3 regions of the Allohahella marinimesophila genome follow, and region 2 is predicted to be linked to each of the others. Evidence: predicted binding sites of a transcription regulator. Region 2 holds the regulator's gene; each other region holds the start of a gene.
What was found. The regulator sigma-54, encoded in region 2, starts transcription at its own class of promoters, with help from an activator protein. The targets are predictions, from matches to a motif close to TGGCACNNNNNTTGCTNT.

Region 1: the regulator sigma-54 is predicted to act here: its motif matches at 2,670-2,687, upstream of ABD735_RS18955 (PEP-CTERM sorting domain-containing protein).
Region 3: the regulator sigma-54 is predicted to act here: its motif matches at 2,802-2,819, upstream of ABD735_RS12855 (TorF family putative porin).

The regions. Positions count from the first base shown of each region.
Region 1 covers NZ_BAABBO010000022.1:2,678-7,391, reverse strand. Annotated here, with positions in the region: gene ABD735_RS18970 (glycosyltransferase family 2 protein) at 1-827, shown strand, start outside; gene ABD735_RS18965 (SirB2 family protein) at 896-1,270, opposite strand; gene ABD735_RS18960 (NnrS family protein) at 1,364-2,503, shown strand; gene ABD735_RS18955 (PEP-CTERM sorting domain-containing protein) at 2,762-3,472, shown strand; tRNA gene ABD735_RS18950 (tRNA-Arg) at 3,739-3,814, opposite strand; gene ABD735_RS18945 (DNA-binding protein) at 3,850-4,419, opposite strand; gene ABD735_RS18940 (HVO_A0114 family putative DNA-binding protein) at 4,707-4,714, shown strand, end outside.
Region 2 covers NZ_BAABBO010000016.1:55,910-60,623, forward strand. Annotated here, with positions in the region: gene rapZ (RNase adapter RapZ) at 1-814, opposite strand, end outside; gene ptsN (PTS IIA-like nitrogen regulatory protein PtsN) at 824-1,297, opposite strand; gene hpf (ribosome hibernation-promoting factor, HPF/YfiA family) at 1,330-1,638, opposite strand; gene ABD735_RS16380 (RNA polymerase factor sigma-54) at 1,678-3,210, opposite strand; gene lptB (LPS export ABC transporter ATP-binding protein) at 3,305-4,030, opposite strand; gene lptA (lipopolysaccharide transport periplasmic protein LptA) at 4,045-4,626, opposite strand; gene lptC (LPS export ABC transporter periplasmic protein LptC) at 4,619-4,714, opposite strand, start outside.
Region 3 covers NZ_BAABBO010000011.1:140,416-145,129, reverse strand. Annotated here, with positions in the region: gene ABD735_RS12860 (efflux RND transporter permease subunit) at 1-2,317, shown strand, start outside; gene ABD735_RS12855 (TorF family putative porin) at 2,860-3,576, shown strand; partial or broken gene ABD735_RS12850 (transposase) at 3,643-3,894, opposite strand; gene ABD735_RS12845 (porin) at 4,149-4,714, opposite strand, start outside.

The DNA.
Region 1 (4,714 bases), on a different contig from region 2:
CTGCGCGCAATGCCGGCATGGCGGCTGCGCGTGGTCGTTTCATCGCCTTCCTGGATTCGGACGATCTGTTTGCAGCGGACAAATTGCATCGCGTAGTGGCGATCATGGACAAAAATCCCTCTGCTGGCTTCCTATTCAGTGATCTGAGGCGCTTCGAGCGCATTCGTAAAAGTGAGCCGAGCGCGCCAGGCGAACTCAAGCCACGGCTGACCTTTATGGAAAAGACCAATTCGGACTTTTATCCATCTGTGCGTAAGCTCTGCGATGACCTGACCAGTGTCGGCGAGCAGACCTACCTGGTACCAGGCAAAATGCTGTTCCATACCTTGGCTGCGGGCTACCCGGTGTTCCCAAGTACGTTGGTGGTACGACGCAATGTAGCGAACTCGATTGATCCCTGGCTCGAGGGAAGGGCACTGTCGGAGGATTTCCTGTTTGCGCTCAGGCTTTGCCGGGTGACCAACGGCCTGTACGTCGATGATCCGCTGGCTTACCTGGGCCGTGGAGAAGACAATGTGTCGGGCGATGTGCTCAAGAGCGCCGAGGCGGATATCGAAGTGCTCGAGATGATGGATTCAGCACGGAGCAGCAGTGCGCAGGTCAATGTCGACAGACGACGCTCACAGATCCTGCCGGGCGCGCTGCAGTTCCGCTATATGCGTCTGGGCTTCAGTTATTACGGTGTGGGACGATTTCATGAATCCGCACGAGCCTATATAAAAGCATTTCGCTATGGACTGCGCAGTGAAGATGACGGCGCGGGATACAGAAACCTGAAAATTCTGCTCAAGGCCGCCTATAGCGAGATGCGTTCCTGGCTGGACTGAGAAGACTGAATAAGCTGAGCCGGATACGCAGGTATCCGGCTTTTTTATTGGTCAGATTTTTTTTTCGGTCAGAACGTCGGCTTGTGCAGGGCGAGCGCGAAGATGAGTACCAGCTGGCCAAGAGCTGCCGCCGCCGCCAACACTCGAACCTTGCGCGAGTACTTCGGTTTGAGCGCAATCAGTCCTGCCACGATATAGCCAATCAGCAACAGCACCTTCAGCGTCAACCAATGATGCACGAAAGGCATCCATGGCGTGACGATAACGAGGCCAATCGCAGCGGCGAGCAGAATCGTGTCGTTGATATGGGGCAGGAAGCGCAAGGGCGTCGTGCGCCAGCCCGGCTTGCCAGCAGCGTCAAGGCCCACCCTGGTGACGAACAGGAGTGCTGTCAGTGCTGCCGTCAGCATGTGAATCATCTTCAGTCCGGAATACCATTCCATAGTTCAATCTCTATTGGTGTATACTAAATACATCTTAGGTGGCTAATGTTAAGCTAGCCATTTTGTGGGTCTTCCCGTCTGGAGTGCAAGCGCGTGCAGCTTTTCGCTTACCCTTTCCGCATTTTTTTCCTGTCGCTTGGCGTCCTTGCACTGCTGGTTGTGCCACTGTGGGCCTTCATGGCCTCAGGACAGCTGGTTATGCCGACTGCATTGCCAGGCGTATTTTGGCACCAGCATGAAATGCTCTTCGGCTTCCTGTCGGCGGCTATAGCAGGTTTCCTGCTGACCGCAGTCTGCGTCTGGACCAATACCGAACGCCTGCATGGGCGGATCTTGCTGTGGCTTTGGCTGGTCTGGTTGGCTGGCCGGCTGCTCCTGGCGCTTGGCGAGACCATGCCGTTCTGGCTGGTGCAGGGCATCAACCTGGCTTTTCTGCCGCTGATCATGATCGATGCTGGCTGGCGCATCTGGAAGGCGAAGCAGCCGAAACAGTGGTTGATTCTGCTCGTACTGGGCATTCTTTGGGCCATGCAGATAGCTTTTGTTGTTACGCTGGACCATCACTATATCGAAGCTGGACTGATCGCGGCGCTCGCCCTCTCGAGTATCATTGGCGGCCGCATCACGCCGGCCTTCACTGCAGGCTGGCTGAAACAGCGCGGTGGCGATGCACAGGCTGTTCGGGTGCTGCCGCGCCTCGACTTTGCCGTGTTGATCAACATGATCTGCCTGGTGCTCCTCATGGTGGCGGACTGGTCTGTCGGGGTGGCGGTGCTCGCGCTGTCGGCCGCCGTGCTCATGCTGATCAGGCTCTATGGTTGGCACGGTTGGCTGACCAGCCGCGAGCCCCTGCTGTGGATACTGCATATCTCACTCCTGTGGGTGCCGCTCTCCTTGCTGCTGTTGGTCGGCCACGCCGTGTTCGGCTGGAGTGACAGTGCCTGGATTCATGCGGCCGGTATTGGTGTGGTTGGTAGCCTGGTGCTCGGCGTGATTGCCAGGGTCTCGCTGGGCCACACCGGCCGCACCATGGTCCTGCCAACGGGAATGGTGACGGCGTTCTTTGCGATTCAGCTCGCCACCCTTGTACGGGTCGCCACCGCGCTGGAACTGGTCCCCTGGGCAGGTGGCATCATGCTGACCGGTTTGCTGTGGGAGGTCGCCTTCCTCATATTCCTGCTGCGATATGCGGTGGTGCTCGGCGCGCCCCGTATCGATGGACGACCTGGCTGAGTGTGTGAAATGAGCACACTTCAACCGGCTTTCAAGCATGGGGGCAGTAACTCTCTGATACTGAATCGCGACTTCATGTAACAACGTGTCAACTTTCTATACGAAAGACGTTTCACTGAATGTCTCGCCTTGGAAAAAAGGTTATGAATTCAGCGGTATGGAAACTTGGCACGACAAGTGCTCTCAGTATTGCAACGAACAGTTAATCCAGCCTGCTCAGCGTTACAAACGATCAACGTGTTTCACCAGGAGTTATGTATGTTCTCTTCAGCAGTAAAAGGTTTCTCTCTCACAGCCATCGCACTCGCCGTTTCTCTGCCAGCATCAGCCGCCGTTATCCAGGGCTTCGATGTCGTAAATGCTGAATCAGTGTCTTCATGCGGCGGCGCTGAGTACGGTCTGTGGACCAACAACCTGACTGCAGCGAAATGCTCCAAGTACTTCGCCATCGAAGCAGGCACCACCTTCCTCCGTTCAGACGATGGCACTGCAACCTTCACGGGTTCAGCGTCAAACCCACTCGGTACCTCAGCGATTTTCGACCTGACCTTCACTGGTTTCCAGGATAACTACTCAGTAGTCAAGACCGGTGGCACTGCACAGCAGGCTGACTGGAACTTCTACACTGGTCTGACTGCAGACAGCAAGATCACAATTGGCGGCATAGACTACTTCGCTCAGCTGGTAGGCGCGCCTTTCAACATTGGTAGCATGCCCGTACTCCAATATGGTACTGGCGCAAACGACAAGACAGGTGCCTTCGGGGGTTCGGTCTGGATGGATATGTACTCTATCCATAACAACCAGCTTTCACTGTTCACAGGTAGCAACCACTGGGACATCAACTTCGACTTGATCGAGAACCCGGACCTGGTTCCTGACGTCGACGTAGACGTACCTGCGCCGGCTACCCTCGGCCTGTTGGCACTTGGTGTTGCGGCTCTGCGTCTTTCACGTCGCAGCAAGTAAGTATTATTCGAGGCTACCAACATGCCCCTTGAGCTTGTTGGTATCTGAATGCAAAAAGCCCGCGGAAGCGGGCTTTTTGCATTGAAATTGGTGTCCAAGGCAGGATTCGAACCTGCGACCTACCGCTTAGGAGGCGGTTGACCTATCTCGTAACTCATTGTTTTACATCGATCAGAAAGTGCGATTGGTCAAAATAAGGTCAGATTTGCGCGAGTCGAGCATTTGAGCATGGCCGCAAAAATGGCCGGCAGCTGTGCGAAGCATGGTGGTGCCCTGGGCAGGAATCGAACCTGCGACCTAGATCTTAGGAGGATCCCGCTCTATCCACTGAGCTACCAGGGCAAGCACGTGAGACTATACGATGAACGCCAAAATGGCTACTTTTTCCGAGCAGATGCAGCCGGAGAAATTCGCTCTTTTAGCATCTCAGCCAGAGAACTTTCCCTTTGCTCTGCTTTAGCCAAGCTCTCACGCAAAACCCTCTCAGAAGACTCCAGCCCGCTAACGCGAGATATCAGGGCGGTCCGTTCCTGATCGACCTGGTCATACTTGGCGCGCAGCGCTGCAATCTCTTTAGATTGTTCTTCCACTTTTTTCTCTGCCGCTTCGAGGAGTATGTCCAGGTCATCAATACGGCCCGCAAGGCTTGCTGTTTCTTCGTCAAATCCTGCGCAAATATCTTCGAGCTCAGTTCGAGCATGGTCTTTCGCTGCTCGCCAAATTGCGGCCTTCAAATTGTCTACGCGTTCGGAAATTGAAGAGGGGCAGCCGACCTCTCCGAGTACTTGGTCTTCGTTTTTCTTCTTGAGCCATGCTTGTAGCACGAGCTTGATAGTCGAGTTGCTACCGGCTCCAAGATGTTCTCGGACAGCTCGATATGTGGGCTGAACTCTGTTGGAATCGAGAAATTCAATTGAATCGAGTATCTGCTTTTCGCTGATCGACATACGTGCTCCAGTCGCCGTAACACGCTACAAAAGTGTAACGTGCTACAACTTTAGCGAGTGGAATTTATCTGCCCACTTTTTCTTCTCAAGCTGGAATTGATGCAGTGAGAGTCAGAGTACGCACGAGTACGCAGGTTATGCGTACGTACGCATAAAACGCTGTTTTTTGCGTACTTCTGGCTAGTTAATCAACTATTCCGTTTCAAGCTGGACACGAGCGAAGATAGGCTTAGAATTAAGTCAGAACCTCTAACTGGATTTTGTTAATAGACTGCGGTAGCGACAGCATGACTAA
Region 2 (4,714 bases):
CTCTGAACTCACGGCCAAGTTGCTCGCACAGGTAGACAGATCGGTGCTGCCCACCGGTACAGCCGATGCTGATGGTCAGATAGGTTCGATTGCTTTTCTTGAATTCCGGCAACCAGCGCTGCAGAAAACGGGATATGTCCTCCTTCATCTGCTGCACTTCAGGTGCATTGTCCAGAAATTCGATGACCGGATCCTCAGTGCCCCGAAACCGCCGCAGTGCCGGATCCCAATACGGGTTCGGCAAGCAGCGAACATCGAAGACGTAGTCACTGTCTGATGGCACGCCATGCTTGTAGCCAAAGCTCTGGAACAGCAGGGCAAGCTCCTGCGTGCTATGGCCGCTGACTCGGAGTTTGACCTGATCCCTGAGCTGGTAGATAGACAGGTTGCTGGTATTGATATACAGGCTAGCCATGGTACTGATCGGATCGAGCAGCTGGGTTTCGTGGCTGATAGCCTCCTTGAGCGAAATCGTTCTGGTGCTGAGCGGATGCTTCCGGCGGGTGGCGTTAAAGCGCTGCAGGAGCGTTTCGTCATCAGCATCCAGAAAGATGACTTCGCATTCGACCTGTTTTGACTTCAGGTCAGCAAACATCTCGGGAAAACTGGCAAAATCCTTATTCAGGTTCCGGGCATCGATACTGACGGCGATATTCTGCGCCGGCTTGTTTTCTTCGCTCAGTGCCTCCTCCACGAGAGGCTTGAGAAGCCCCACCGGCAAATTATCGATGCAGTAAAAACTCAGGTCTTCCAGTACGTGCAAGGCTGTACTCTTGCCCGAGCCGGAGCGCCCGCTAACGATAATCAGTTTCAAGGAGTCACCTCAGTCTTGCGAATCGGCTTGCGTGCCCTCTCGAGTAATGAGCTCGAAAAGCTGTGTACTGTTATCGGCGGCTCGGACTTCTTCACAGAAAGCCTCGTCGTTGAACTTCTGCGCAAGTTGACCGAGAAGATCCAGATGCTCTGAAGTGGCTTCCTGAGGGACCACCAGCACGAACAGCAGGTCGACGGGTTCATTATCTATCGCATCGAATTCTACCGGTGTGCCGAGCGTGATGAATGCGCCGATGACGCGGTCACAGTTCTCGAGCCGACAGTGTGGAATCGCAATACCCTTGCCAATGCCTGTACTGCCCAGGCGTTCCCTATTGTTGAGATTGGCCAACAGGGCAGTTTCGTTCAGAAACGAGTAATGCCCTGCAACCAGGTGAGCAATGTATTCGAGGACTTTTTTCTTGCTGGAGGCACTCACCCGATGCTGGGTGAGTGCCGGAGCCAGGATTTCCGAAAGTTTCATAATATACGTGGGTCTTTGTGGCTGGCCGACCGCTATCTGGCGTTAACGCCGTGATTCCGCTCCACCTGTTTTTCCTTCTGCTTGAGGACCTGTCTGTCGAGCTTGTCTGCCAACTGGTCGATAGCAGAATACATATCAAGGTCCTCAGCGTTCGCATGGACGTCGCTACCGCTCATGTGCAGCGTAGCCTCCGCCATCTGGCGCTGTTTTTCAACTGCGAGTGTCACCTGTACATTACTAATCGAGTCGACGTGGCGCTGAAGCTTATCGAATTTGGCTTCAACATGGCTTTTGAGCGCATCGGTCAAATCGATATTTTGTCCGGTAATGTTCAACTGCATACACTGTGCCTCTATAGGTAGGTCAGAATTCGCAAACGCTCAGATGAGCCGTTTGCGTTCATTTGAGGGAGGAATAGACATGGCCTCCCGGTACTTCGCAATTGTTCTGCGTGCAACATTGATGCCCTGATCTGCAAGAATAGACGCAATCTTGCTATCGCTCAGCGGCTTCTTCAGTGATTCGGCAGCCACCAACTTCTTGATGATGGCTCTGATGGCCGTCGACGAACACTCGCCACCACTTTCGGTGCCGACGTGACTCGAGAAAAAGTACTTTAATTCAAAAACACCCCGAGGCGTGTGCATGTATTTCTGCGTGGTGACGCGGGAAATGGTCGACTCATGCATCTCGACCGCTTCAGCGATATCGTGCAGCACCAGTGGCTTCATCGCTTCCTCACCATAGTCGAGAAAGCCCTGCTGATGCTCTACGATCCGGGTCGCGACCTTCAGCAGCGTCTCGTTCCGGCTCTGCAGGCTCTTCAGAAACCACTTGGCTTCCTGAAGTTGATCCTTGAGGTAGGTATTGTCGGCGCTGGAATCAGCGCGCTTTACCATGCCGGCATAGGTCGAGTTTACCCGAATTCGCGGAGCAATTTCGGGATTGAGTTCCACAGTCCAGCGATCTTTCAGTTTCTTGACGATCACATCTGGCACCACATACTCAGTGTCGGTGGTCTGCACACCTTCGCCAGGCCGCGGGTTGAGCGACTGGATAAGGCGCATGACATCCTTGAGGTCACTCTCCTTGATACGACTGCGACGCATCAGCTGGGCATAATCACGCGAACCCAGCAGGTTGATGTAATGACTGATCACCAGCTTGGCCTGATTCAACCAGGGCGTCGATGGCGGCAACTGCAGAAGCTGGATCAGCAGGCACTCCTGCAGATCCCTCGCAGCGACACCGGGCGGATCGAACTGCTGTATGCGTTTGAGCACTGCCTGGACTTCGTCGAGCTCGATAACTTCACTGTCGTCCAGTTCGAGCTCTTCCCGATCAGCCATGCGCTGCTGCATGTCGACCAGGCCTTCGTGGATTTCGGCTAGCGTCTGGGTCAGGTAGCCGTCATCGTTGACCGCGTCGACGATCGAGTGCGCAATCAGACGATCAGTATCGCTCATGGGGCAGAGGTTGAGCTGCCAGAGCAGGTGGTCCTGCAGACTTTCGGTGCGCGAGTTACGGCTCTCGAAATCATAATCGTCGTCGCCACCCGATCCTGAACCAGAGCTGCTGCTCGTGCCGCTCTGGTAAACGTCTTCCCAAGCGGTATCGACCGGCAAGTCATCGGGAATGGTGTCCAGCGAATCCTGCCGCTCGGTTGCTTCCCTGGTTTCGCTGGCGTCGCTACGAATTTCGGAGTCGCGTTCAGCGCTTTTATCCGATTCAAGCCGTTCCGGGCCACGATCGTGATCGTCTTCCTCCAGTTCCAGCATTGGGTTGGAGTCCAGCGCTTGCTGAATCTCCTGTTGAAGGTCAAGTGTGGACAGCTGCAGGAGTTTGATGGCCTGTTGCAACTGAGGGGTCATCGTCAGATGCTGACCCATCTTGAGCTGGAGGGAGGTCTTCATCACCATTAGATCAGGTGCCTTCTGACAACTTGGCCGCTAACGACTGTCGTTATGAATTCCGGCCGTGGGCTGGATGTCTGCAGAGTACTTATTCTCATAATTTGAATCGGTCCCCCAAATAGACGTCTCTCACTGTCTGGTTCGCCAGAATACTGTCGGGCGTGCCACTGGCGATGATGTAGCCGTCACTGACGATATAGGCTCTCTCACAGATATCCAGTGTCTCCCGAACGTTATGATCGGTGATGAGTACGCCGATACTACGTTTCTGAAGATGCTGTACGATCTGCTTGATATCATTGACTGAAATCGGATCGACCCCGGCAAACGGCTCATCGAGCAGAATGAAATCCGGTTCGGTGGCCAGGGCCCTGGCAATCTCGACCCTGCGGCGCTCACCACCTGACAGGCTCATCCCGAGACTGTCACGAATATGGGTAATATGGAACTCCCTGAGTAGCTCCTCACATTTTGCGCGTTGCTGCTTTGCATCCAGATCGCCCCGCGTCTGCAGTATCGCGAGGATATTATGTTCTACGCTCAGCTTGCGAAATACTGACGCCTCCTGGGGCAGGTATCCGATGCCCCGTCTGGCGCGACCATGCATCGACAGACTGGTAATGTCCTGGTTGTCGATGCTGACAATGCCGCTATCGCTCGCTACCAGCCCGACGACCATGTAAAAGCAGGTGGTTTTTCCTGCGCCATTCGGGCCCAGTAATCCGACGATCTCGCCCGAAAAGACCTCGAGTGATACATCTTTTACCACCGGGCGCTTCTTGTAAGCCTTGGACAGGTTGTCTGCTGCGAGTCTCTTCATATGCCGCCGCTCGCCTAATTCTGACCGGCGGATTCTGGCGTCTCACCTTCGTCATCAGGCGTCTCGGGAAAATAAACCATCTCGACCCGCTGCTTCTTGTCCTTGTCATCAGAGGACCTGGCATTCACCACCTGACTGACCGTATCGTACAGAATCTCTTCCCCCTGAAAAATGCTCGAATCCTGTTCTAGCCTGGCACTACCGCGAAGCGCCACCTGATTCTGGTCACGGCGGTAATCGATTCGCTTGGCGTAGGCATTGGTTTCTGTATCTTCCTCAGCATTGTATTGCTTCAGGTGGGCAGGGGTGCCTACGGCGTCCAGTCTGCTGATACCCCGGCCGCCAGTCGTATAGACCGTGATGCGGCTGGCTTCGATGAGCGACCGGCCCTGGCTGATCACAACGTCGCCATTGTAAGTCGCCACGCCTTTGAGCTCATCAAGCTCGGCGGAGTCGGCCTGTATTCTGATGGGCTCTCGGCTCTGCAGTGTCATGTCGAAGGCTGCGGCGCTGCCGCTTACCATAATGAAAGCCAGGGTCAGGCCAAAGCGAAGCCTGACTTTTGCAGCCGAGGACGGGCGCATGAGTTCACTCATATGCCGGTCTTGCCTGATAGATCGCGCGTACATCCTGCTTCAATTCTACTGCCCTTTGCTGCATATCAAGTTCCATGCCAGTGCCTTG
Region 3 (4,714 bases), on a different contig from region 2:
CGAAGTGGTCGCCGGTATCGTCCTGAAGCGTATGGGCGCAAATACTAAAACCACCATTGACGCCGTCAACGCCCGTGTCGACCGGATTAATCAGGCCTTGCCCGAAGGCGTTCATTTTGAGGCATTCTATGATCAGGCCGATCTGATCACGCAGGCCGTAGAGACCGTCGTCAACGCCCTTCTGCTCGCTTTCGTGTTCATCGTCGTCATCCTTGCATTGTTCCTGATGAACCTGCGTGCCACTTTCCTGGTTCTGATCTCCATCCCGATATCGATTGGTATCGCATTGATGGTCATGGCGTGGTTCGGGCTCTCTGCCAACCTAATGTCGCTCGGGGGTATCGCAGTAGCCATAGGCATGCTGGTCGACGGTTCAGTGGTGATGGTTGAAAACATGTTCAAACACCTGACCCACCCGGATGCCGAGCACGACTCACAAAGACTGAAACGCGTGGGGCCTGACGATATAGACCCTGTTGACGCCCCACATGACAACCATGGCATTGCGCTGAGGCTGCAGGAGGCTGGCCGGGAGGTTGCCCGTCCGATCTTTTTTGCCACAGCTATCATCCTGGTCGTCTTCATGCCGCTCTTCAGTTTTGAAGGTGTCGAGGCCAAGCTATTCCAGCCGATGGCCATCAGCATCATGCTTGCCATGCTTTCTGCGGTGTTCGTGGCGCTGATTATTGTTCCGGCTTTGGCTACCTATATGTTCCGGAAGGGGATTCGTCAACGAGAAAGCTTCGTGCTGAAGCCGCTGGATTACCTGTATCGCAGGGGACTGCTTTGGGCGATGGGACACCGAAAGACTGTGGTTCTGGTTGCGGGACTGATGGTGATAGCTGCCGCAGCCGTCGTTCCTCGTCTCGGCACGGAGTTCGTGCCTGAACTTGAAGAGGGGACGATCAATCTGCGGGTTACCTTGGCGCCCTCTTCCAGTCTCGACACTGCACTGACAGTAGCGCCCAAACTGGAAGCGATGCTGATGGAGTTTCCAGAAGTGACCTATGCTCTGTCGCGAATCGGGCGAGCGGAAATCGGCGGAGACCCTGAACCAGTGAACAATATCGAAATCTATATCGGTCTCAAGCCCGTGCCTGAATGGACGAGTGCCAGCAGCCGCTATGAGCTGCAGAGCCTGATGGAGGAGAAACTCGAACAATATCCCGGCTTACTGTTCAATTTTTCCCAGCCGATTGCCACGCGTGTGGATGAACTGCTGTCTGGTGTGAAAGCGCAGTTGGCTATCAAACTGTTCGGCCCGGACCTGGATGTTCTGGCCGAACAGGGGCAGGCCATTGAGACAGTCGTCAAGAAAATTCCTGGTGCGCGTGATGTTGCCATGGAACAGATTGCGGGTGAAGCACAGCTGGTCGTCAAACCAGATCGCCGCGCGCTTTCGCGTTATGGTCTGGCTGTAGGCGATGTGATGGAACTGGTACGGGAGGGGCTCGGCGGGGCGAGCGCTGGCCAGATCATCAACGGCAACGAACGCTATGATATCTATGTACGTCTTGGCGAACGTTTCCGTGAAAATCGTGAGGCGATTGCCGATCTGCGGCTGCAGGCGCCTTCCGGTGCGTGGGTTCGCCTGGGCGATGTGGCCGATGTCACGATAGCTTCAGGCCCGCCACAGGTCCGACGCGACGATGTTCAGCGGCGGGTTGTGATACAGGCGAACGTGCAAGGCCGGGATATGGGCAGCGTTGTAGCGGACATTCGACAGGTCATCGCTGAGCAGGTTGATCTCCCCACCGGCTATTCAGTGGAAATCGGCGGCCAGTTCGAAAACCAGCAGAGAGCGCAGAAACGACTGGCACTCGTCATACCTATCTCACTTGGCCTCATAGCATTGTTGCTCTACTTTGCGTTCGGGTCTGTGGGACAGGCCATGCTGATCCTGGTCAACGTACCCCTGGCGGTGATCGGTGGTGTGTTTTCGCTCTGGATTTCCGGGCAGTATCTGTCAGTTCCCAGCTCCGTCGGCTTCATTACCCTGTTCGGGGTAGCGGTGCTGAATGGGGTGGTCATGGTGGAGAGCATCAATCAGCGGATAGGCGATGGCCTGGCGGTAGCCGATGCCGTGTTCGATGGTGCGACCTCCAGATTGAGGCCTGTGCTTATGACCGCTCTCACCTCCGCGCTGGGACTTATACCCATGATGCTCTCGAACGGTGTTGGTGCAGAGATACAAAAGCCGCTGGCCAGTGTAATCGTGGGCGGGCTGGTGACAGCCACGTTCCTGACACTCTTTGTACTGCCCGTGCTCTTCGCCCTGTTCTCAAAAGGCAAGCTCAGAGACGCCCGTAAAGCCTAGCTATATGGCCCGCCACCGCCGCAATGGTACGGCGGGCCTTCTTCCTCGCGCCACTTTCACATCACAGCACGAGTCATTATTCTCGTCCCTCGGCCTTTCGAATTTCCGTACGGCCAATCAGTAAAAAACGTTTGTTTGCTCACGGTAAACAGATAGGTGACGATCTCTACGAGATTGGATTCGACGAAGGCAATCACTTGGCTTATTTTTTACTGACTCGCGTTGGCAGTTCAGGTGGGGCACTCTTTATCATTGAGGGAAAACTCCTTTTACTATCCACCCGTAACAACGGAGCTCATGATAATTGTTCAGAGCGTTTTTGGTGCATAGCGCGCTCCGACCCCGGCGAATGCACCAGATTGACGCATTGCGTAGAGTCGAGAGGTTCTTTTATGCTTTACCAGCGACGCACGAACAGCTGATACCAGCTTCGCTTGCCCAGCAATCAATGCATTGCAAATGTCTGCAGCGTTTTTCAGAAAGGTGGCATGTGTTTTGCCTAATACTTCGAGATCGTGATTTCTTTAACAAAGGTGCAAGCAATGAAAAAATCTCGAATGACGTCAAGTTTTGGATTGATGGTCACGCTCCAGCTGACATCTTCTCTCGTGAGCGCAGAGGTGAGTACCAACATCGCCGCTGTGAGCAATTATCTGTTTCGCGGTGTAACGCAAACAGACGGTTCCCCAGCTGTTCAAGGTGGAATTGACTTTGAACACGCCTCCGGTTTTTACGCTGGTACATGGGCCTCCAACGTGGATTTCGGCGATGAAACGAGTTACGAGCTGGACTTATATGCTGGATTCGCCGGAGCGATGAATGACCTTGGCTACGATGTGGGCTATATCTACTATGCCTATCCCGATGCGCCTGATTCCATTGACTTCGGGGAGATATATGGGGAGCTGAGCTATGGCGTTGCGGCCCTAGGCTTCGCGTATACAACAAACAGCGACGTGAGTGGGAAAGGGTTGTTCGTCCAAGGCGACCTCTACTATTATGCAAGTGTCGAAATACCTTTGCAGGACGGCTACAGTACGGGCGTTCTCGCAGGTTTCTACGACTTTACCGACGACAGCGCTCCATCTGTCGGAGACGCGAGTTACGCACATGCCTCAGCTAACATTACGAAAAATGCTGGAGAATTTGGCGACTTCAGTTTCAACCTGGAGTATGCTGATATCGATGAAGACACTGCACTGGGCTCGGTGAGCTCCAGCGACCCTAAGGTTTGGTTAGGGTGGAGCAAAACGTTCTAGTAAGATATGGCTGCTAGGGGCTGTTGACGTTTCACATCGGTAGCCACACGAAAGCGCAGGCCAGAGCGACGCTGCGCCTGCACTGTGCTGATGAGCTTTGACATAAGTCCCATCCAGGAAAACCCATTCAAGGTCTGGTTCAGTTACCAGCTTGTCGAACAGACGTTGCCAGACGCCTTTTCTCGACCAGTGATTAAATCTTTTGTAGACCGAATTCCATTTGCCGAAGTCTGGCGCCAGGTCTCGCCAGGGCACGCCTGTTCTGATTCTGAAAAGAATGCCTTCGATCGTATTACGAAGGTCTCTCTTGAAGTAGATATCCAATTGAAGCTAGCTCTGCAGCTATAGAGTCTGGCGAAATTCCGGGCGGATGATCTGGCCTTCCGGCGCAAGCTAGGCTTTTGGCTTGACAGTAAAAGAAACTGGTAGCGATCAGAGGGGCAAAGCCGACGAGGTACTGCCCCTCTCGTCAGGCGCCGATATCTTACCAAATGATAAAGGCGATAAAATTTTCGTACTTCAAATCGGAGAAAAAGACGGCTTCGCAGAGCGAAGCCGTCTTAAACAGCCTTTTAGAAAGCGTAGACTGCGCCCAGTGCCAGGTGAGTCGCATCGGCACCGGTTTCAACAAGCGAATTATCGGCGTCATCAGGATTGATGTCGATGAAACCTTCCTCATCACTTGTTACGAAGTAAAGCTCAGTATAGACATAGAGGTTATCCGAGAAGCTGTGGAGCGCCTGCAACGAAATAACCGAAGTGTCCTCACCGTCGCCGTCCGGCGTGGAGAACTCGTATGACGCCGCGAATGTGTTGGCACCCATAGAGTAGATCGCCATCAGACCGTAGTCATCACGGACGTCTGTCGTGGTCGAGTATAAAGCACTCAGTTCCAGATCGCCCATCTGGAACGCACCGCGAACGCCATAGGTGTTACCGGCATTTGAACTGTCGTTCGAGTCCATTGCCACAGCCAGTGAGAATTGATCAACCGCGTACTGGACGCCTAACTGATATGGATTTTCACCGCCCACGTCGTTACCGTCTGCATCTTCAAAGCTGCCGTCGAGTTCAACCGCTCCGTGCAAGGTCAGACCGCTGAATGAAGGCGAAGTGTATTGGAGCAGATCGCCTTCAC